Regions from separate parts of the Paenibacillus sp. JSM ZJ436 genome, predicted to be linked through region 1. Evidence: riboswitches for the same ligand, from Rfam matches in the RefSeq annotation. Region 1 holds a riboswitch; the other holds the start of a gene.

Region 1 (11,358 bases):
AGGCTGTATTGCCCTCTACGTGGCGATATTGAGGGTGCTCCCACGGATATACTTCGTCCAGGCGCATCAGTACATCCTTTTTGACATCGGGATCGGCATTTTCATTAATGGCAATGCCCGCGGTGGTATGAGGGCAATAGACGAGGACCGTGCCGCTCTGTACTCCGCTTTGTTGAACCCGGGCAGCCACCTCGCGGGTAATGTCTCTCAGTTCATCTCGTTGTGTCGTAGACAGCTTTACAGGATACAGCATAAATAACAACAGCTCCTTATTCCATGATGAATATATTTTACCCTATAAATTACAGAAGATGGATTGACGGTGAGGATTCTCTTTTGGTAAAGTGTAAAATATTAAACCAAGTATACTCATAGGAAATGTAAAATTTAAATCCCGGACGTAAGCAGGTTACTGAATGGATTCGGGTTGAGGGGGCTGACAGATGACGGCAGGATTACGCCAGCACGGCTGGACATGGGGATTTCGGAGTACGATACTGCTTTATTTCTTGATTTTAATTGTGCTGCCGATCTGTGGAGTGTATGTGCAGGCCTTCTCCGCAGGCTGGGGAGAGTTTGCGGCTAGCCTGCTGGATCCCATTGCTTGGAAGGCGGTGCTGCTCACCCTGAAGCTGGGCTTGCTTGCAGCCTTCATCAATGTGCTGGCGGGCACGATGGTGGCATGGGTGCTGACCCGCTACCGTTTCCCCGGCAGAGCTGTGCTGAACAGCCTCGTGGATCTGCCATTTGCCCTTCCTACGGCGGTGGGAGGATTGATGATTCTGCTGCTGCTGGGACCAGGGAGCTGGCTGGGTAGCGCCGCTGAGGCGGCTGGATTTTCAATTGTATTTCATCAGCCGGCTATTGTGATCGCTATGGTGTTCGTTACGTTTCCTTTTGTCATCCGGGCGGTTCAGCCGCTGCTGGAGGAGCTGGAATCCTCGCAGGAGGAGGCGGCATATACGCTCGGTGCTTCGCGGTCACGTACCTTTTTTCAAGTGATTCTGCCTTCCATGCTTCCAGGCATTATGAGCGGCGGGATGCTGGCATTCTCCAGGGCTCTGGCGGAATTTGGCGCGGTCGTCCTGATCGCCGGGAACATTCCCGGGCGGACGCTCGTCGCTTCTGTATTCATCTACGGTGAGGTGGAAAGCGACAATCCGGTAGGGGCGGCTGCGGTTTCCGTTGTGCTGCTGACCTTGTCCTTTAGCGTGCTCTGGCTGATGAACCGGGTACAGCGCCGGGGAGGGCGGTCATGAGAAAATTGTGGATCGGACTGACCTATGCCGTATTTCTGGTTCTGCTTGCAGCGCCATTGTACAAAATTGCAGGCAGTGCCTTCAGCGGAGGCTGGGCAGGGCTGAGCCGGGCGTTAGGACGGCCGGAAGCGCTGCATGCTCTCATGATGACCGGGGCGATTGTGGTTGTTGTCACACTGCTTAATGCACTCTTTGGCATTATGATGGCTTTGTATCTCGTCAGAGCCAGCTGGCTGTCCGACAAAATCAAAAGTCTCCTGAACAGCATTGTAGACCTTCCTTACGCGGTGTCTCCTGTGATTGGCGGTCTTATGATTGTGCTTCTGCTGGGTCCGGACAGCATCATCGGCGTATTTCTGGAGGGTACGGGCTTTCAGGTGGTCTATGCGTTCCCCGGGATGATTATCGCTACGCTGTTTGTGACGTTTCCACTTATGGTTCGTGAAGTGATGCCGGTACTGCAGGAGATCGGAACCGACCAGGAGCAGGCCGCTGCTACGCTGGGGGCCTACAGCTGGCTGACGTTTCGCCAAATTACGTGGCCAATGATTCGCTGGGCGGTCGTGTACGGGATGGTGCTGACAGTGGCAAGATCGCTGGGAGAGTTTGGAGCGGTGCTGGTCGTATCCGGCAACATTATGAACAAGACACAGACGGCCACAACATTGGTGTATCAGGATGTCGAGAATTTCAATGTTGCCGCGGCGAGCGGAGTTGCACTCGTGCTGGCTGCCTTCTCAGCGGGACTGCTGCTGTTGATGGAATGGGTGAAAAAAAGAAAGGAAGTGCACTGATATGCATATCCAGGTCTCAAAGCTTGATAAGCATTTTGGCCAATTTCATGCTGTCAAGGACGTCAGCTTTCAGATTGAGAAGGGTCATTTAATCGGTCTGCTGGGCCCGAGCGGTGGCGGAAAAACCTCCATTCTTCGCATGCTCGCAGGCCTGGAAACGCCGGACCGCGGGGAGATCTCCTTTCACGGGCGCGTAGTCAACGACTTGCCGCCGCAGGAGCGGGGCATCGGCTTTGTATTTCAGAACTATGCTCTGTTCAAGCACATGACCGTGTTTGATAATATTGCATTCGGCCTGCGGGTCAAAAAAGCCTCTAAATCCGCGATCCAGAGCAAGGTCATGGAGCTGGTGGAGCTGACAGGCCTGAAAGGATTTGAGCAGCGCTATCCGCACCAGCTCTCCGGAGGACAGCGGCAGCGTGTAGCCTTTGCCCGTGCACTCGCACCAGAGCCGCAGCTGCTGCTGCTGGATGAGCCTTTTGCCGCCATTGATGCGAAAATCCGGCAGGAGCTGCGATCCTGGCTGCGGGAGCTGATTGAGCGAGTGGGGATCACCTCCATTTTCGTGACGCACGACCAGGATGAGGCGATTGAGGTGGCAGATGAAATTATGATTATCCAGCAAGGAAGAGTCGAGCAGAAGGGAACGCCGTGGGACATTTATAAGGAGCCTCGAACACCGTTTGTCGCTTCCTTTATCGGGGAATCCACCATGGTGGAGGAGGCGTCGCTGCTGAAAGGCTTTGATGGATTCAACCATTTGGGTCCTACACGCGCATTAATCCGTCCGGAATATATCGAGCTGGGGGAACATACTGACTTTCCGATCCTTTCAGCTACTGAACAGGGCATAGTGCGGCATCTTCACTTCCGGGGCAGTGAATGGCTGGTGGAGGTAGAGGTTAAAGGACAGAAGCTTGTCACCTACCGCTCTTTGGAGAAGGAAACGCTGCGGCCGGGCCAGGAGATTAGAGTTTTGATTCATCGCGCATACCTCTTTAATGAGGAAAACAGCTGGATTGAAGAGAACCGGCTGAAGGTTGATCCGATGCCGATTATGATTTAGCAAGCAGCCGAGTGAGGAGGTATATCGTTTGAAAAAGCACACAAAGCGGAGCGGGACGGGGATGCTGGCGATATGGCTGGGATTGACGCTGCTGACCGGCTGCTTCAGTCCGGCAGACGGGGACGAGGCTGATCTGACTGCCGCTGCAGCACCGGGGGAGCGGACACTCGTAATAGGCGCGTACAGTGTTGTAAAGGATGCAATGGGCGAGCTTCTCCCGGCATTTCAGGAGCATTGGCTGCAGCAAACGGGAGAAAGAATTGTTTTTCAGGAATCCTATGAAGCTTCCGGGACTCAGGCGCGCTCGATTGCCGGCGGATTTGAGGCAGATGTCACACTGCTGGCGCTGGAGGGGGATATGGATAAGCTGGTGAGATCAGGTCATGTCAGCCCGGACTGGAAGAAGCAGCCTGCAGGGGGGATGATCACCCGCTCGATCGTCGTGCTGGGCACGCGGGAAGGCAATCCCAAGGGAATTCAGGATTTTGAGGATCTGACCCTGGACGATGTCCGGGTGCTGTACCCCAATCCGAAGACCTCAGGGGGGGCGCAGTGGGACATTAATGCGATTTACGGAGCTGGGCTGCGGAAGGCTGAGGCTGAAGGGCATCCGGATCCGGAGGCTGCAGCCAAGCAATTCCTGAAGCAGGTGCATCATAATATCGAGTCCCTGGACAAAAGCGGACGCGCCTCTATGGCGGCCTTCGAATACGGGGTTGGGGACGTCATCGTCACCTACGAGAACGAGCTGTTGGCCCGGGTTGCCAAGGGTGTCCCTTACGACATTGTTGTACCAGAGGACACGATCCTGATTGAGAATCCGGCTGCCGTCGTCCAAAAGTATGCGCAGGAGCGGGGCACAACAGATCTGGCAGAGGCGTTCGTCAGCTATCTTCACGCTCCGGCCGCGCAGGAGACGTTCGTCAAGCACGGCTTCCGCCCCGTTAATCCGAAGACCTGGGATCAGACACAGCAGCAATTTGCGAAGCCGACAGGACTGTTTCGCATTGAGGACTTAGGCGGGTGGGATCATGTCCGGGAGAAGCTGTATTCCAAGCGTGGCATCTGGTATCAGGTGTTAGCAGGAATCTAGAATCTTCAAACAGAAGGTTGCGGATACATATCCGTTCTGTTATTCTTGAGGGGAAAATGATGACTAACGACAGGCTTCAGCCGTTCGGTGTATGTGCCGGGCGGCTTTTTTCTATGAAGTAATTTCAACGGTGATGACAAACAAGAGGTGAAGGTGTTGGATACATTAACGTTTCTGGGGACAGGTGACGCCATGGGGGTCCCGCGTGTCTATTGCAGCTGTACGGTCTGTATGGAAGCCAGGGCAGAAGGCAGAAATCGCCGGTTCCGGTCCTCGGCCATGGTAAGCAGCGGAGAGCAGTTCTTCCTGATCGACTGCGGCCCCGACTGGCGTGTGATGATGGAGCGGTTGGACATCCGTCAGGTCCAGGACGTGCTGGTGACGCATGCCCATTTCGATCATATTGCCGGACTGCCGGAGTGGGCGGATGCCTGCCGGTGGCTGGGACACAAGGGAAGACTGCATGCTCCCCGGGAGGTTCTGGACGTTATTCAAAGTCAGTATCCCTGGCTGTCCAACCACCTGAGCATGATTCAGACAGACGACGGCTGCACTCTGGCGGGCTGGAGCATCCAGGGCTGGAGGGTAAATCACGGGAAGAATGGCTATTCCTATGCATATCGGTTGGAAAAAGACGGCTATGCATGGGTATATAACTCGGACTCCATCCATCTGAAGAAGCAGGAGAAGAAGCCTCTCCACGGGCTGGATCTGCTGGTGCTCGGGACAAGCTTTGTCCAGGAAAGGGCAGAGCGAAGCACCCGCTCGGTCTATGATATGGAGGAGGCTGCCGTGCTGCTGGAAGAGGTGTCTCCCAAGCAAGCGATTTATACCCATATGTCCCATGACGTAGATGTCACCTGTCTGCCGGCGCTTCCGGCCGGTGTGCTGCTGGCACATACCGGCATGGAGGTCGCATTAGGCAAGGCTGAGGGGTAAACCATCATGCAGTAAATGTATGCAGCGCCATAGTATTGTGCCAAGCGTGATGCCCAAAGGCTTCTCCCCGCAGCACAGCTCCAAAAGCCCCGTTCGGCAATGGCTGCCGCGGGGCTTCTTGGCTGTGGTCTATCTGTGAGTCAGGATCAGTCTTGATTCAGGACAAACTGCTCGATGACCTGCTTGACGCCATCCTCATTGTTGCTGGCTGTTACATAGTCTGCGATATCCTTCAAAGGCTGAATAGCATTGCCCATAGCAACCCCTAGTCCAGCGCATTCCAGCATTTCATGGTCATTCCAGGAATCGCCGATGGCAATGGTCTCCTCCAGCTTGCAGCCGAAGTGGTCTGCCAGGAACGTTAACGCATGGCCCTTGGTGCCCTCTTTATGCATGAACTCCAGGAAGTGAGGCTTTGATTTCGTAATATGCATCTGGTCGCCGACCAGCTCCTGAAAGATCGGGATCAGCTCATCCAAATAGTCTGGCTCGTCAATAATGAGCATTTTGGGTGTCGGCTGATTAATCATCTTGGCAAAGTCAGGCTCTACGTAATAAGGAGTCTTGTTCAAGGCGCAGTAGTCAATAAGCTTCTGATTCTCCTCCCGGGCATAGAGCTTGTCATCAATATAAGTCTGCAGATGCAGATCATGCTCCAGGCAATAGTCAAACAGCTTGCGAGCCGCGTCCATCGGAACGAATCGCTCATACAGGACCTTTTCATCCAGCAGGTTCTTAATCAGCGCACCCTGGTATGTAATGATCGGAACGTTTAGCCCGGTTTGGCGGGCAATCTTTTGTGCGGAGGCATAAGCCCGTCCGGTGGCCAGGGTCACGACAACATCCTTGGCTACAGCCTGCTCCAAAGCCTGCTGAACTCCGGGGGTAACCTCCTTCTCATCATTAATCAGTGTATCGTCAATATCAATAGCTATTAATTTGTACTGCGTCATTATGATTGCTCCTCTCTTGATCTGGCAATGTGTACTCCTATCCACGTAGTATTCTCTAAGCACACAATTTGATCAAATTGTATCCCATTCTCTTACGCAGGACAAGGGTAGACAAATAGGCGCGCCGATTGCTATACTAATAAAATCGAACGTATATTCTCATATATGCTGTACGAAAGACTGCACGGTAAGGAAAGGAATTTATAGCTATGATGGGAAGAGCCCACTTGGTCATCAGCACCGGAGTCACCCTCTCTGTAATGGGGCTGGCCGGTATTCCCGTCACGCTCCCCGCGGCGGCGGTAGCCGTGGTGAGCTCACTGCTGCCGGATATTGATGAACCGAATTCGATCCTGGTCCGCACGGCCATCCCTACAGGGCTGCTGCGTGTGCTGCAGCTGGTGCTGATTGCCGGAGCGGCGTTTATTTATTTTTACGGAGCTGCCTTCTCTCCCTGGAATTTGGCGCTGGGAGGCCTGATTGCGGTCGTATCCTTTTTACCGGGCCGAACGCTTCGCCATATTGTCATGTTTATGATCGGATTGGGGCTGGTGCAATTTGGTCAGTTCTTCAACCCGTGGAACCTGATTGCCGGCTGTGTGCTGATGATCAGCTCACTAGTCTCGCACCGGGGACTGACACATAGCCTGTACGCTGTTGCAGGCTGGGGAGCATTGCTGTATTTTGCAGCTCAGAATGCGGAGCATGGAACCAGCCTCTGGGTCGCCGGCGCCTTGTCCTATGCCCTGCATCTGGCCGCAGATACCCTGACGAATCGGGGGATTCGCCCCCTGCCGCCGCTGAAGCTAAGGCTGAAGCTGAAGCTGATGAGTACAGGAACGAAATGGGGCAATATGGTGGAGAATATATGCATGATTCTGACCTTTGTCCTGTTATGGTATGTATTCATCGCTTAATCTGCCCTTCAGCATGCTGCAATCCGTGCCCACATGGGTACTAAAGACATAATAGGCTGCCTCACGGAATGTTGGTTCCGGGGCAGCCTATTGTAGTCTGTTGCAGGATCTATCTGTTATTCCTCCAGAAAAATCAGCCCAATCAGGTCTTCCTGAGCGAGGTTCCCGAAGTAGTGCTTGACGTTAAAGGGAGAGAGGGCTTCTCTGATTTGATTCTCTTCATACCGTTTGCCCCGGAGTGCATCCTCGATGTCTGCAACATCCCCGACACCAAAGAAATCGCCGTAAATCTTGATCTCCGCAATATGTCCGTCTTTAATATTCATCCGAATGTCAATGATGCCTACGGGAAACTTGCGGGCATGCTTCACATTAGACTCTGGCGACTGTCCGTAATTCCAGTCCCAGCTCTGATACCGTTCCCTGGAGATCTGATGGATCATGTCCCAGTCCTTCTCCTGCAGCACATATTGCGGAACCTGGTCCGGTTCCATGCCGAAGATCGAGCGCAGCAGCTCTGCCCGGAATTGCTCAATGGTCATATCCGTTCCAAGCAGTTCTTTAATGTTGGCTACACGGCTGCGGACCGACTTGGTGCTCTTGGATTTGAACTTTTCCGGATTAGCATTCAGGGAGGCCTGCACGTCATCTAGGTTCAAGTCATACATCAAGGTGCCGTGGCTGAACATACGGCCGCGCGTGGAGAACTGGGCGTTGCCAGAAATTTTCTTCTCCCCGACCTGCAGATCGTTACGGCCGCTAAGCTCGGCAGGAACGCCCATTTTTTGCAGAAAATCAATGACCGGCTGTGTGAACTTCAAAAAGTTGTGGAAAGATTGTCTGTCATCCCTCGTAATAAAGCTGAAGTTCAGATTGCCCAGGTCATGGTAGACTGCTCCGCCGCCGGACAGACGCCGTACGACCTGAATCCGGTGATCGCGGATGTATTCCTGGTTAATCTCTTCAATCGTATTCTGATGCTTGCCGATAATGATAGATGGCTGGTTGATGTAAAACAGAAGATAGCTGTCGTCCATAGGAAGATGCTTCAGCGCATATTCCTCAATCGCCAGATTGATGGCGGGATCATGGATTCCTTGATTATCAATAAACAGCATAGGTTACGCCTCCGCTTATTCAGTCTTGTCCAGGTTCTATTGTAAACGAAGACCCGCTTCAAGGGCAAAGCCGTACGAGAGAGGGATCCAGAACGCCGGTGCCTTTCCTGTCAAAAGCTTCATACAGATCGCCATCAGAATTAACACACACCTCATCTTCGTCCTGTTAACTGGTAGAAACGAAAGGATGACAGGAGGCGACGTATTTGCTGGACAGAAAAATAGGAGCGCGCACACTTGGACTTCTCAGTGTATTGGGCCTCCTCCTGTTTCAGGGTATTTTGTGGGCAGCGGAAGCGGAGCCCCAGCTTCCGCGGGAGCTTACCGCAAGCTCTGTTACAGCCGTGCCGGTATATATTACGGAGGTATATCCTGATGACCGCTCTCACCATGGTGTGTTTGAAGGCGCGGGCGGGGCTGATTTATTTGAATTCGTGGAGATTGTGAACATGTCGGAAGAAGCGGTTGATTTCAATGAGCGATATGCTCTTTATTATGTGTTCGGGGCATACTCAACAGAGCTGTCTGTTAGAAGCGGCGAAGACATCGACGCCAAGGTGATCCTTCCGGCGCAAAGTACAGCCGTGCTGTGGGTGAAGCGTTCTAGCTCCGGCATTACGGGAGCAGCTTCAAGGCTGACGAAATCGGATTTCAGGGCTTATCATCAGCTGGAGGCACAGGTGCCTGTATTTCAGCTGGAGGGGCAGGATGGCCTTCATCATGCAGATCGCGGGCTGGTCCTGACTGCCCGGGGAGACAGCACGGTGGTTAGTGAGGTGTTTTATGGGGCAGGGGATGTGCAGAGAGGAGGAAGCATCCATGTCAAGCCCCCGCATAAGGGGAACCGCATGCTGCTTCTGGAACAGCGTTCTGCGCCCTCTCCGGGAGCGCTGCTGCCAGAGCAGCAACTCTTTCCAGGCAGTGCTCCCGAGTAGATAATGGTTGTAAGGCTTGTCCAGATGTCCTATAATTCACAACAGAGAACAAGCTTGTATATCAAACTAGATAATCCATACACATACATGCGAGGTCCCGGGCTTAACCTTTAAAGCGTTAGCCTCGGGTGAAAAGGGAAGCCGGTGCAATTCCGGCACGGTCCCGCCACTGTGAAGCAGGAGACTCCCCCACGATGCCACTGGCTGTACGACTAGGCTCGGGAAGGCGGGGGAGAAGCACCACCTGCAAGTCAGGAGACCTGCCTTGCGTGATGATCTGACGGTCCTTCGAGGAGAGGATTACGTTTGGAGCTGCCGTGCATGCAGCGGAACAGATCCTGCCTGTGAAGTACAGCAGGAGGTGTTTCGCCCGGCTTTATGCTGCGGTGTACCGATCCAATAACGTAACCCCTGATTCTTCAACGAGGAGTCAGGGGTTTTTTTTGCGGTCCAAATCCGGACGCCAGATGAATGATGTTAAAGTGGAGCAAGCTGTATTTCTCGAGATTATACCAATAAGGGGAGAGAAACCAATGAACAAGATGTTAAAGTTCGGATCCACGCTCTTGATGACGATGATGCTGGCCATGATGCTGGCGGCGTGCACAAGCCCGGCCGAAGAGAACGAGACACAGCCGGCGCAGCAAGAGCAGTCACAGGGAAGTGAAGCCAATAACGATGAGGCCCAGAAGGAAGAGGGCAAAGACAGCGAAGCCGACAAGACCGTCTATCCGTTAACGGTGAAGGATGCGACCGGGACCGAAATGACATTCGAAGCGGCACCGGCGAAGGTAGTTTCCTTGTCTCCGTCTGAAACCGAGAAGCTGTTTGCGCTCGGCCTTGATGAGCAGATTGTTGGTGTGTCCGAGGTGGACGATTACCCGGAGGCGGCGAAGTCCAAGCCCAAGATGGGCGGATATGAGATGGATGTAGAGGCGATTGTGGCATCTGGAGCAGATGTAGTGTTCACGGCTGCCATGAATGAGGATAATATCAACAAGCTTCGTGATCTGGATGTCAAGCTGTTCGTTAATGATCCCAAGACCATCGCTGAAGTGATGGACAATATCGCGCTGGTGGGAGAGATTACAGACCGTAAGGCCGAAGCCAAGGAAATTACCGATCAGATGCAGCAAGAGCTGGACATGGTGAAAAACGCGGTAAAAGACGTGAAGGAAGAAGAAAAGAAGACCGTGTATGTTGAATTTTCACCGGGCTGGACAGTAGGCAGCGGAACCTACCTGGATGAAATGCTGAAGCTGAGCAATGCCATCAATGCGGCGGGCGAGGCAGAAGGCTGGTTTGAGGTAAGTGAAGAGAACATTATTGCTGCGAATCCTGATGTCATTCTGTATTCCGCAAATGTCATGGATGAGAACAACCAGTCTTTAGATCAGCTCATTCAATCTCGCAGCGGCTGGGATCAAATCCAGGCTATTCAGGACGGACAGCTGTTCAAGCTGGACGACAATCTGATTAGCCGCCCGGGACCTCGTGTTACGCAGGGCCTGATTGAAGTAGCGAAGGCGATCTATCCGGATTTGATGACTCCGTGAATTCCAAGCTGGCAGGCTATATGATAGCGGGACTGCTGCTTCTGGTGCTGACCCTTGTGGTCAGCCTGGGTATCGGCTCCGTTCATCTGCCTGCCGGGCAGATCGGAGCCATGCTTCTTCAGCGGGTTCCCGGTCTGGCAGAGCGGTTTCCGACAGCCTGGGAGTCCTCGGCGGAACAAATTATTATGAAGGTGCGTCTACCTCGTATACTGCTCGGCATGCTGGTGGGTGCATCCCTGGCAACGGCAGGGGCTGCCTTTCAAGGAGTGCTGCGTAATCCGCTCGCGGACCCGTTTACACTGGGCGTGGCCTCCGGCTCGTCACTGGGCGCAGCGCTGCTTATTTTTTACGGCATGCAGTATTCCTTTGCGGGGGCATGGACACTGCCGCTCGTTGCATTTGCTACCGGTGCTGTAACACTGTGGATCGTGCTGGCATTATCGAGGGAACAGGGCAAGCTTCCAACGCACGGACTGATCCTGGCTGGCGTCATTATGCAGTCCTTTCTGGGAGCGGTGGTGTCTTTCTTGACGATTATGTCTCGTGATACGATGAATGATATTTTATTCTGGACGCTGGGCAGCCTCAGCCTGCGGGGCTGGACGTATATTTTGGTGCTGCTGCCTTATTTCACAGCGGGCCTGATTTATTTATGGAGCCGGTCGAGAGCCTTGAACCTGCTGGCACTAGGAGAGCGCCAGGCTGCATATACGGGGTTGAATGTGGAT
Region 2 (11,358 bases), on a different contig from region 1:
AGAATGGGTGTGCAGAAATTGCGGTGTCGAAGGATGGTCGCACCCTGTACGGCTCAAACCGCGGACATGACAGCCTGGCCGTTTATAGAATACACCCGGAAAACGGCAAGCTGGAGCTTCTTCAGCATATTTCTACGGAGGGTGGCCACCCGCGCCATTTCTGTATGCTGCCAGGTGAGAGCTTCTTGACCGTGGCGAATCGGGACGGCAATAACCTGGTTATGTACCAGGTGAATCAGGAAGATGGCACGCTTACCTATACTGGAAAGACTGTTGCTCAATCCAAGCCTGTATGTGTGAAGCCTGCGGTCTTTGAATGATCAGGACCATGAGAGTGATAGAGATTCTGAAATTGAAATGGTTTATGACCTAAATTATTAATTTTGATGGTCATTATTACAATTATTGTAAGATGACAGATTCAGAGAGCAAGCCCTTAGGGTATGTAATAACATGCTGTTGAAATGTTATGACTATCCAAGGAGGGTGTTGTACTCATGTCGTCAGAGAAACGTTTGGAAGGTAAGGTTGCCGTCATCACCGGCGCTGGCTCAGGAATCGGACGTGCAGCTGCCCTTCTCATGGCCAAGCATGGGGCTAAGGTATTGTTAATCGACATTAATTCAGATTCCGTAAAAGAGGTCAGAGAGAAGATCGTCTCTGAGGGTGGTGAAGCTCTGAGCGGAAATTGTGATATTTCGAAGCCGGAGTCCCTGGTGGAATGCTATAAGCAGGCCATTGAACAGTGGGGCGGCATTGATATTGTGTTCGCCAATGCAGGGATTAACGGAACCAAGAGCCCGATCGAATCATTGGAGCTGGATGAATGGGATCAGACCATTAACACGAACCTGCGGGGCACCTTTGCCACCGTTAAATATGCGATTCCTCATCTGAAAGATCAAGGCGGCAGCATCATTATTACGAGCTCCATCAACGGAAACCGGACCTTCACGAGCTTTGGCATGTCTGCCTATAGTACGACGAAGGCCGGGCAGGTTGCTTTTATGAAGATGGCTGCGCTGGAGCTGGCTCAATTCAAGATTCGGGTTAACGCGATCTGTCCGGGTGCGATCTCCACCAACATTGACGAATCGATGGAAGAGAAGCCCGAGGTTGAAGAGGTTCGAATTCCGATTGAGTATCATCAGCCGTTGGCGGAAGGTCCTGGTCAGCCGGAGCAGGTTGCGAAGCTGGTTCTGTTCCTGGCCTCCGATGACGCCTCCCATATTACCGGTACAGAAGTCTACATTGACGGAGCAGAATCGCTGCTTCACTAATGCTCTCTACACAAGCCTCCTCTTGCAGGAGGCTTTACCATTTCTAGATTTGACATTAAAAATCCACCTACCTATAATGGGGGTGGTGATGTTATGGGAATTGTCATTGTAGAAATCTGTGATAGTAATCTGATGAGTGCTCTGGAGCTGGAACGGCTGGAAGAGCTGTACCCCGAAATCGCCGTCATGCGTGCAGACTGTATGAATCTGTGTGGACTATGCAAGCTCCGTCCTTATGCATTGGTCAATGGCAAAAGAGTCATTGGTGCAACCACGGAGGAATGTGTAGAGAACATCAAGCGTGCGATTGAGGGAGAGCTAGCCCTCTATCTGGAGCCATAAAAGAACAGGGATGTCGACCCGATCCGGGCTGACATCCCTGTTTTGAATGTATGTCCAGTGAATGAACCAGATTAGCCTGCGGCTACGGTTTCCTCACAGGATGTACTGCAGAAACCATGATGCTGCTCTTCGCAGGCCTCACAGCAAATGTGCTGCAGATGGCAGGCATCGTTGGCACAGTTGATAAAGGTATCAGCAGGCTTGCCGCAGTGATGGCACTTGCCGACCACAACATCCTCATCCGTGTTATTAATGCGTACCGAAATTCGCTCGTCAAATACATAGCATTTACCGTCAAACAGCTTGCCCTGGACCTCGGGGTCTTTGCCGTACGTTACAATGCCACCCTCCAGCTGAGCAACATCCTGGAAGCCCTCCTTCATCATGAAGCCCGTCAGCTTCTCGCAGCGGATGCCGCCGGTGCAATACGTAAGAATCGTCTTGTCTTTGAATTGCCCCATATTCTCGCGGATCCATTCCGGGAATTCACGGAAAGAGTCTACATCAGGCCGGATTGCGTTACGGAAATGACCCAGGTCATATTCGTAATCAGTGCGGCCATCGAGTACGATAACATCCTCGCGCTGCAAAGTCTCGTAGAACTCCTTCGGGGACAGACGTTTACCGCTAATCACGTTAGGATCCAGCTCTTCATCGACACGGAAGGTAACGAGCTCTTCCCGGTGACGAACGAAAATTTTGCGGAAGGCGTGCTCCTCGGCAGGATCAACCTTGAATACCATATCGGCAAACAGCGGATTTGCCTTCATATGGCGCATATAAGCTTCGGTCTGCTCTACAGTTCCGGAGATTGTTCCGTTAATGCCTTCGGATGCGATCAGAATCCGGCCCTTGACGCCCAGCTCCTTGCAGTACTGAAGATGCTCATCCTTAAAGGACTCCGGATCCGGAATAGTTACAAACTTATAATACAGCAAAATCTGATACGGAGGCTGATGGCTTTGAGATTGTTCGTTATTCATCTATATCACCTGTTCTATGGTAGATTTCCTTCTTCTTGGCTTCGGTCTGACAGGCATGAAACATGCTCATAAAATTGTAGTGAAAATCCTGGTCTTAGTCAACTTTAATGTATAGAAACTTTGGGAGGGGCTGCCTTTGAATCCCGCGGCTCAGCTTAGAAGCCGAAGTTACCCCCGTTTGAAAATCACATTGACGGAATCGGCGTTAAACCTTTAAAATGACTTAATAAACCGTTGTTCAAAACTTTTTTACGCGCCAATGCTTTGATTGATAAAAGCGTCTCAGCGGTGTCGCTTTTTGTCTTTCATGAAACAGGATTATGTAGAAGAGAGAGGGGTTCATTCACAATGAAAAAGAACAAGTTATGGTTATCTTTAAGCTTATCGGCTCTGCTGCTGACTGCAGCAGGCTGCGGTGACAAGCCGGATGCAAGCAGCGGGTCCACTGGTGAAGGCTCAAATGAGCAATCTTACAGCATCGCTATTTCCCAGTATGTAGAGCATCCGTCACTGGATGCAACAAGAGAAGGAATTCTGGCGGCGCTGAAAGACAATGGCATCACCGAAGACGATAACCTGAAGGTCGATATGAACAATGCGCAGGCGGACCCGACGAATAATCTGTCCATTGGTCAGAAGCTGAAGAATACGGACGCTGATCTTGTGCTTGCGATCGCTACACCATCTGCAATTGTCGTAAAGGAGAATGTTACCGACAAGCCGGTCCTGTTCGCAGCAGTTACTGATCCCGTGGATGCGAAGCTGGTTTCCGATCTGAAGCAGCCGGGCGGCAATGTTTCGGGCGCATCGGACACGAACCCGGAAGCAACAAAGCAGCTGATGACCTTTATCCATGATCATTTTCCAGAAATCAAAACGGTCGGCTTGATCATTAATGAGGGCGAGGCTAACGCGGTAGTCATGTCCAAGACTGCGGAGGAAGCCCTTTCGGAACTCGGCATGACCCTGATCAAGGCCCCGGTAACGAACACCTCGGAGGTGAAGCAGGCAGCCGAGTCGCTCGTAGGGAAGGCAGACGCCTTCTTCATTACACTGGATAACAATGTCGTCAGCGGTGTGGATACGATCATCCAAACTGCGAAGGAGAATCAGATTCCGTTCTTTTCAAGTGACCGCGACACTGTTGAGAAGGGCGCCATTGCTACAGTAGGCTTCAAATACTTTGACCACGGCTACCAAGTGGGATTAATGGCCGTTGAGGTGCTGAAAAATGGCAAGCAGCCGGCAGAGATGGAGGTTACCTTCCCGGATAAGCTGGACTTGATCCTGAACGTCAAGGCAGCAGCGGACTACGGAATTACGATTACGGATGACATGAAGCAGGAAGTGAAGGATCCGGAGAATAACATTATTGAGTAAATAGTGAGGCGCGGGAGCTGAAACTGCCCGCGCCTTCCTTAATCCTGAAGGAGGTTTCCACATTTGTTTGACTTCATCTTTGATTTTATAAGCAACCTGGATGGTCCGATTGAATTGGGATTGCTGTATGCGCTTATGGCACTTGGCGTGTATATTACGTTCCGCATTCTTGACTTTCCGGACCTGACGGTAGACGGGAGCTTCACGACAGGCGCGGCCATCGCGGCGGTGATGATTACTCACGGTGTGAATCCCTGGATTTCGACACTCGCGGCATTCGGCGGTGGTATGCTCGCCGGTGTCTGCACAGGGCTGCTTCATACGAAGGGTAAGATTAACGGACTGCTGTCCGGTATTATTATGATGATTGCCCTGTACTCCATTAATATGCGTATTCTGGGCAAGCCGCTGATTTCTTTAAGCGGCAGTGACGACATCTTTTCCACATGGGATCCGCTTTGGCTGATGCTGATCATTGTCGTCGCGGGCAAGCTTTTGCTGGATGTTTTTTTTCGGACGGATCTGGGTCTTGCGCTTCGCGCGACCGGGGACAATGCCCGGATGATCCGCAGCTTCGGCGTTAACACTGACATGACCAAGATTCTGGGCCTAAGCCTCTCCAATGGTCTGGTGGCGCTGTCGGGCGCGGTGGTTGCGCAGCAGTCAAGCTTTGCTGATATTTCGTCCGGCATTGGCATGATCGTGATCGGACTCGCCTCCGTCATTATCGGTGAAGCCATCCTGGGGACGGGATCGATCTTTCGCACTACGCTGGCGGTTGTGGTCGGCTCTGTGATTTACCGAATTGTGGTCGCTCTGGCCTATGAAATTGATTGGCTGGAATCGTCCGATCTGAAGCTGATCACCGCTTTGATCGTTATTATCGCGCTGGTAGTTCCAACCGTTCGCCGATCAATGAGGCAGCGCTCAATGGCGCGCAGGCGATCAGAAGAAATTCTGTCGGGTTCCGGCAATGGAGGTGCTTGATTGTGCTGAAGATGAATCATGTATCCAAGCTGTTTAATCCCGGCACTGTTGATGAAAAGGTGGCTCTGATGGACATCCGCCTGGACATGAAGCCCGGCGATTTTGTAACGGTCATTGGCAGTAATGGGGCGGGTAAATCAACGCTCATGAATATCATCTCGGGCGTGATGAAGCCGGATGCCGGTGAAGTAACCATTGACGGACATTCAATCTCCCATCTTCCCGAGCACCGCCGAAGCCGCTGGATCGGCCGAGTGTTTCAGGATCCGATGGCGGGAACGGCGCCCAATATGACCATTGAGGAGAATCTGGCGATGGCCTACCGCCGCGGAGCCTCCCGCGGCTTCAGCGTAGGCGTTACCTCTTCCCGGCGAGCCATGTTCAAGCAGGAGCTGGAACGGCTTGGTATCGGGCTGGAGCATCGCTTGCGGGCCCGTGTCGGACTCTTGTCCGGCGGCGAGCGTCAGGCGCTCAGCCTGCTGATGGCTACCTTTACAAGACCTCAGATTCTGCTGCTGGATGAGCATACAGCGGCGCTGGATCCTGCGAGAGCCGAGCTGATCACGAAGCTGACGAATGAAATTGTGCGAGATATGAACCTCACAACATTAATGGTGACGCACAATATGGAGCAGGCCATTCGTCTCGGAAACCGTCTGATCATGATGAACAAAGGAGAAATCATTTTGGATGTGGATGAAGAACGGAAGAAGGGATTAACGGTAGAGCAGCTCCTCGGCGAATTCGAGAATATTAGCGGCCACCAGCTCGCTGATGACCGCATCATGCTGGGAACCCATTAAGCACGCTCTAATCGTGGCCGGACTGGATCGTTTGGTCGGCACCTGGAAAGTCCCGAGGATCGTTTTCGTGCAGCTCCCGGTTCTCATAATCAAAACGGTTCGGCGGCCGCTGCTCCTCACGCCAAGGCGTGCTTTTACCCATGGAAGGCTCAAGAGAAGAGCCATAAGGACCATCCGGAAACTCTTCAGCCACCGTATCATTGCGCTGGGATTCCACAGTAGAAAGATCGACATCGTAATGGGAGGATGTGTCTGGAATCTTTTTCATCATGTACCTCCTGTATTAAGCAGAGTTGTAGAAAGTATAGCCGGTATCCGGCATATTATTCAGAGGCTCTGCAGCAATCTGCTATGAGCTGTTGAAACCGCTCCTTGTCTTTGAGGGTCCCACACGACACTGCCCTCATATTGACAGGGGCGGTTTTTGGCGCTTTACCGACGATCTATGGTGTCCGGAGTAAAACATCTTCTTTTGGTTTAATGTATTAGGTAAAAAGTAGCGAAGGAGATGGAGATCACGGATGAAGGACTGCATCATTGTTGGTGGCGGAATCGCAGGCCTCCAGGCTGCAATTCAGTTAGGGAGATATGTGGATTATGACGTTTTGGTCATTGATCAGGGACAGGGCCGTTCGACGCTCTGTAAGAAATATAACAATATATTGGGCTGGACTGAGGGGATTTCCGGTGAAGAGCTGCGCCGGCGGGGACGTCAGCAGGCGAAATCCTTCGGGGTATCGTTCGCGGAGGACTCTATAGAATCCGCTCAATCTACGTCAGACGGCTTTATCTTGACGGGAGCGCAGAGTTCACGGTATGAAGCTAGAACGCTGCTGCTAGCGACCGGCTTGAGTGACCGTATTCCGGAAATCGAGGGCCTGTATCCAACGCTGGGAGAGAGTGTCTATGTGTGTCCAGACTGTGATGGCTATGAGATTCAGGACCGGAGGTCGGTTGTGCTGGGCTCCGGCTCATCCGGGGCGGGCATGACACTCTTGCTGCGGGAGCGGACGAAGGACCTGATCTATATCAATCACGAGCAGACTCCGGTAGATCAGGAGCTGCTCTCGTCCATGGAAGCTTATGGAATACAATATATGGAGCAGCCTGCTGCGCAGATCCTGCAGGAGCAGGGGAGGCTGAAGGGGGTTCAGCTCCAATCTGGAGAAATGATAGAGGCCGAGCGCGGCTTTGTCTCTTTTGGCGGCAATCAGGTGCATTCCGGACTTGCGAAGCAGCTCGGGGCAGAGCTGGCGCATAACCGCCATGTCATCACAGACCCCCGCACCAAAATGACGACAGCTGAGCATGTATGGGCTGCCGGGGATCTTGCCGTACATTCCGAGCTGGCTACAGCTGCAATGGGAGACGGGGTTATTTCTGCCATATGGATTCACAAAGCGCTGAAGAAGCTCAAAGCATCCTCGTAAAAGGTACGTTTTCAAGAAAGAAGCCTTTAAAACTATTAAATCCGATAAATAACATCGGAAAAGTAAAAAATAGATTGCCATTTTCTTGGATGTGTATTATGATGTTCTAAATTGTAGCCCGCTATAATTGAACTCTACAACTTTATATGAGAGAAACAGGTGCGAAAGAGAGTACGCTTTCGCTTAAAAGGGAAGACCGGTGTAAATCCGGCGCGGTCCCGCCACTGTAACGGAGAAGCAGCCTGGCTATTAAAGTCACTGATCGGCATCCTTGTCGATTGGGAAGACGGCCAGATTGCGATGATCCCGAGAGCCAGGAGACCTGCCTGTTTCGAAAACACTGCAATACCTACGGGAGATAGGGAGGTGTAAGAAGCACGCAGCTTTCATTTCAGGCGGGCATCTTTACCTATGTCTTTAGGTGAGGATGCCCTTTTCTTGTTTTCTTTTTACACAAAGCAGTTACATTGGGTTGAAATTTGGGGAGGGGAAACTATGACAAACGTACAAAGTGCAAGCTTGGGGTATCCAAGAATCGGAGAGAACCGAGAGTGGAAGAAAGCATTGGAGGCATTCTGGGCCGGAAAGCTGGAGGAGCAGGAGTTTCTGCAAACGATGAAGTCTATTCGCCTGAAGCATCTGAAACTGCAGCAGGAGAAAGGGATTGACTGGATTCCGGTTAATGATTTCTCCATGTACGATCATGTGCTGGATTTGTCGTTTATGTTCGGACTCATTCCACAGCGCTTTGACAGCCTGGGCGAGAAGCCGTCCCTGAAGCATTACTTCGCGATGGCTCGGGGCAGCGATAATGCCACAGCCTGTGAAATGACGAAGTGGTTTAATACCAATTATCACTATATTGTGCCGGAGCTCGGAGAGAAGCAGCCCGTGCTGGTTCACAACCGTCCGCTGGAGGCGTATCTGGAAGCGAAGCAGGAGCTTGGCATTGAAGGCAGACCGGTGCTTGTCGGGCCTTATACTTTTGTCCAGCTGTCCAAGGGGTATCAGCCGGAGCAGCGTCAGCAGGTTCTGGATGGGATTCTTCCACTGTATGCTCAAGTGCTCGCAGAGCTGCAGGCTGCCGGCGTGCAATGGGTTCAGCTGGATGAGCCGTCCCTGGTGACGACGCTGCCGGAAGAGGATCTGGCCAGCTTGAACCGAATTTATAGCGAGCTGCGCTCGGCTGCTCCACAGCTGAAGCTGATGCTGCAAACGTATTTTGATGCGGTGGAGTATTATCCTGCGGTGACTCAGCTTCCGGTTGACGGCATCGGCCTGGATTTTGTTCATGGCAAAGCAGACAATATCCGCGCGCTGGAGCAGCATGGCTTTCCGCAAGACAAGGTGCTGGGAGCGGGGATCATTGACGGACGGGGTATCTGGAGAGCGGATCTTAATAGCGAGCTGAAACTTCTGGAGACCATTGCCAAGCAGGTGGCTCTGGACCGTGTCTTGATTCAGCCGTCGAGCAGCCTGCTCCACGTGCCAGTGAGCACTAAAGGGGAAAGCAAGCTGGAGCCTGTTCTTCTGGACGCCCTTGCGTTCGCAGAGGAGAAGCTGGACGAAATTAGGATTCTAAAGCAGGCGTTGCAGCAAGGAAGAGAAGCCCTGCAGCAAGAGATTGATATCGCTGAAGCGGCCGTGAAGACCTTGAATCAATCACTGCATCGCCAGAAGACCCATGTGCAGCAGCTTGTCGCGAACCGGCATGAGGAGCCGTCCAGCCGTACTTCGCCGTTTGAGATTCGTTTTGACAAGCAGCAGGAGAAATGGCAGCTCCCCTTGCTTCCGACGACGACCATTGGCAGCTTCCCGCAAACAACGGAGGTTCGTAAAGCGCGTCAAAGCTGGAGAAAGGGAGAATGGTCTCAAGAGCGGTACCAGACGTTCATTCAGGAGGAGATTGCCAAGTGGATCAAGATCCAGGAGGACATCGGGCTCGATGTGCTGGTGCACGGCGAATTTGAGCGTACAGATATGGTTGAGTTTTTCGGAGAGAAGCTGGGCGGGTTCGCCTTTACCTCCGGCGGCTGGGTGCAATCCTATGGCTCGCGCTGCGTGAAGCCTCCGGTCATCTATGGCGATGTGGAATTTCTGAAGCCGATGACGACGGAAGAAACCGTGTATGCTCAATCTCTGACCACGAAGCCCGTCAAAGGCATGCTTACCGGTCCGCTGACCATTCTGAACTGGTCCTTTGTGCGCAACGATATTCCCCGTGAGGAGACGGCATTCCAGATTGCATTTGCACTGCGTCAAGAGGTTGAAGCCTTGGAGCAGGCAGGGATTGAAATGATTCAGGTTGATGAGCCGGCGCTCCGAGAAGGTCTTCCTTTGAAAAAGAGCCGTCACCAGCACTATCTGGAGGAGGCTGTTCTGGCCTTCAAGCTGTCCACCTCCACCGTGAGTGATACGACCCAAATTCATACTCATATGTGCTACTGCGAATTTCACGATATTATTGATTCCATCCGGGCTCTGGATGCGGATGTCATCTCGATTGAAACCTCACGTTCCCATGGCGAGCTGATCTCTCATTTTGAAGAGCATACGTATGATCTCGGGATCGGACTTGGCATGTATGATATTCACAGCCCGCGGGTGCCATCCGTGGAAGAAATGGTATCCATGATGGACCGGGCGTTGTCTGTTCTGGACCATAAGCTGTTCTGGATTAATCCGGACTGCGGACTGAAGACGAGAGGACTTGCGGAGACCGTGGCGTCGTTGGAAAATATGGTGAAGGCCGCACAAATCTACCGTAAAAAAAGCGCAGCCGTCCTGAGCTAGTCCAGCTTAAAGCGGTGCAGCTGATCCTCTTGTCCGGCCTGCCGAAGAATCTCTCTCTGCCTGGGTCCGATCAGATCAAAATGCGGATAGGGCATTCTTCGGTGGATATACGCCGGATCCAGGTCATGTGCGAGGCACCACTCTGCAAGCCGGTTCAGGTCACTGCAGCCGACCTTTGTCACCGTAGTGAACTGCGGAAACCTGGGATCATACCAGTAATGGGTCAGGAAGGATATGACTCCGGCTGCGGTCTGCTGCTGCCAAGCTCTTAATTCTTGTCTCGTAATGCCGAAGGCCATATGTGTATCATCCTTTGCAAGCTGTATATTTCCCCATTATACCAGCATATATATAGAACCGTACAAGTTGCTGGACCTGCTGACGAACCGAGACTAGATAAAAGGTCCATGGCAGATAAGGGGGGAACGTCAATGCTGCTGCAAAAGCTGGTGCTGCACGTCAGCCCGGAAAATCACAATGATTTTGAAAGCGCGGTTCGCTCCATGTTTGAGCATATTGCCGGGATGCGTGGCTACATGGGTCATGAGCTGTACAAATGTGTGGAGAACGAGCATGAATATATGATTATGCTTCGTTTGGGATCTATTCAGAATTATGCTGACGGCCTCCATCGCTCTCAGGAGCTGGGTGATTGGCTGAAGGCCCTGCAGCCTTTTTTCAAAGTGAATCCTGCACAGTCCTGCTACATTGATATTCGTGTCGAAAGCAGAGCTCAGCTGGAGCAATCCTTGCTTCAGGAAGCTCCGCCTCCATCGACATAGCCCTTGCTGCACATCATCAGGCTTGTCCTGCGGCTCCTCTTCACAGAGGAGCTTTTTTTCGTGAGAAAAAGGATTGCAGTAACCCCATGGCGAATGAGGGGAGAACGACTTCACCAGAAGGGGTGCATCATCATTCATCATATGGATATACAATCACTGGCGGAATCCATCCGCTCAAACGTTTCCAGCGTCATCGTGGGCAAGGATGACCTGATTGATAAGCTGTTCATCGCTCTGGTTACGTCCGGTCACGTTCTGCTGCAGGATGTGCCGGGCACCGGCAAAACAATGCTGGCTAAAGCTTTGGCAAAATCGGTGGAATGTGAGTTTAAAAGAGTCCAGTTTACACCGGATCTGCTGCCCTCGGACGTAAGCGGCATTTCGTACTTTAATCCCAAGTCCTCGGAGTTTGTGTTCCGTCCGGGACCGTTATTTACGAATATTTTACTGGGTGATGAAATCAACCGTGCATCACCCAGAACACAATCAAGCCTGCTGGAATGCATGGAGGAGCGGCAGATTACGATTGATGGTATTACACATACGCTGGAGGAGCCCTTTATGGTCATTGCCACCCA

Evidence for each region. Region 1 has a riboswitch for cobalamin ahead of ACH6EH_RS04570 (ABC transporter substrate-binding protein). Riboswitches for the same ligand answer to the same signal wherever they lie in the genome.
Region 2: another riboswitch for cobalamin. It lies ahead of metE (5-methyltetrahydropteroyltriglutamate--homocysteine S-methyltransferase); the one in region 1 lies ahead of ACH6EH_RS04570 (ABC transporter substrate-binding protein).

The regions. Positions count from the first base shown of each region.
Region 1 covers NZ_JBISEO010000003.1:65,711-77,068, forward strand. Annotated here, with positions in the region: gene ACH6EH_RS04520 (secondary thiamine-phosphate synthase enzyme YjbQ) at 1-253, opposite strand, end outside; gene cysT (sulfate ABC transporter permease subunit CysT) at 444-1,259, shown strand; gene ACH6EH_RS04530 (sulfate ABC transporter permease subunit) at 1,256-2,053, shown strand; gene ACH6EH_RS04535 (sulfate/molybdate ABC transporter ATP-binding protein) at 2,055-3,119, shown strand; gene ACH6EH_RS04540 (sulfate ABC transporter substrate-binding protein) at 3,181-4,212, shown strand; gene ACH6EH_RS04545 (MBL fold metallo-hydrolase) at 4,369-5,151, shown strand; gene ACH6EH_RS04550 (Cof-type HAD-IIB family hydrolase) at 5,298-6,104, opposite strand; gene ACH6EH_RS04555 (metal-dependent hydrolase) at 6,314-7,021, shown strand; gene lplA (lipoate--protein ligase) at 7,138-8,139, opposite strand; gene ACH6EH_RS04565 (lamin tail domain-containing protein) at 8,346-9,074, shown strand; cobalamin riboswitch at 9,150-9,356, shown strand; gene ACH6EH_RS04570 (ABC transporter substrate-binding protein) at 9,608-10,630, shown strand; gene ACH6EH_RS04575 (FecCD family ABC transporter permease) at 10,627-11,358, shown strand, end outside.
Region 2 covers NZ_JBISEO010000011.1:86,071-97,428, reverse strand. Annotated here, with positions in the region: gene ACH6EH_RS14635 (lactonase family protein) at 1-320, shown strand, start outside; gene ACH6EH_RS14630 (SDR family oxidoreductase) at 498-1,280, shown strand; gene ACH6EH_RS14625 (YuzB family protein) at 1,374-1,622, shown strand; gene trhO (oxygen-dependent tRNA uridine(34) hydroxylase TrhO) at 1,694-2,605, opposite strand; gene ACH6EH_RS14615 (ABC transporter substrate-binding protein) at 2,954-3,985, shown strand; gene ACH6EH_RS14610 (ABC transporter permease) at 4,061-4,972, shown strand; gene ACH6EH_RS14605 (ABC transporter ATP-binding protein) at 4,975-5,775, shown strand; gene ACH6EH_RS14600 (hypothetical protein) at 5,783-6,043, opposite strand; gene ACH6EH_RS14595 (NAD(P)/FAD-dependent oxidoreductase) at 6,297-7,205, shown strand; cobalamin riboswitch at 7,346-7,549, shown strand; gene metE (5-methyltetrahydropteroyltriglutamate--homocysteine S-methyltransferase) at 7,701-9,998, shown strand; gene ACH6EH_RS14585 (hypothetical protein) at 9,995-10,297, opposite strand; gene ACH6EH_RS14580 (antibiotic biosynthesis monooxygenase family protein) at 10,430-10,780, shown strand; gene ACH6EH_RS14575 (AAA family ATPase) at 10,922-11,358, shown strand, end outside.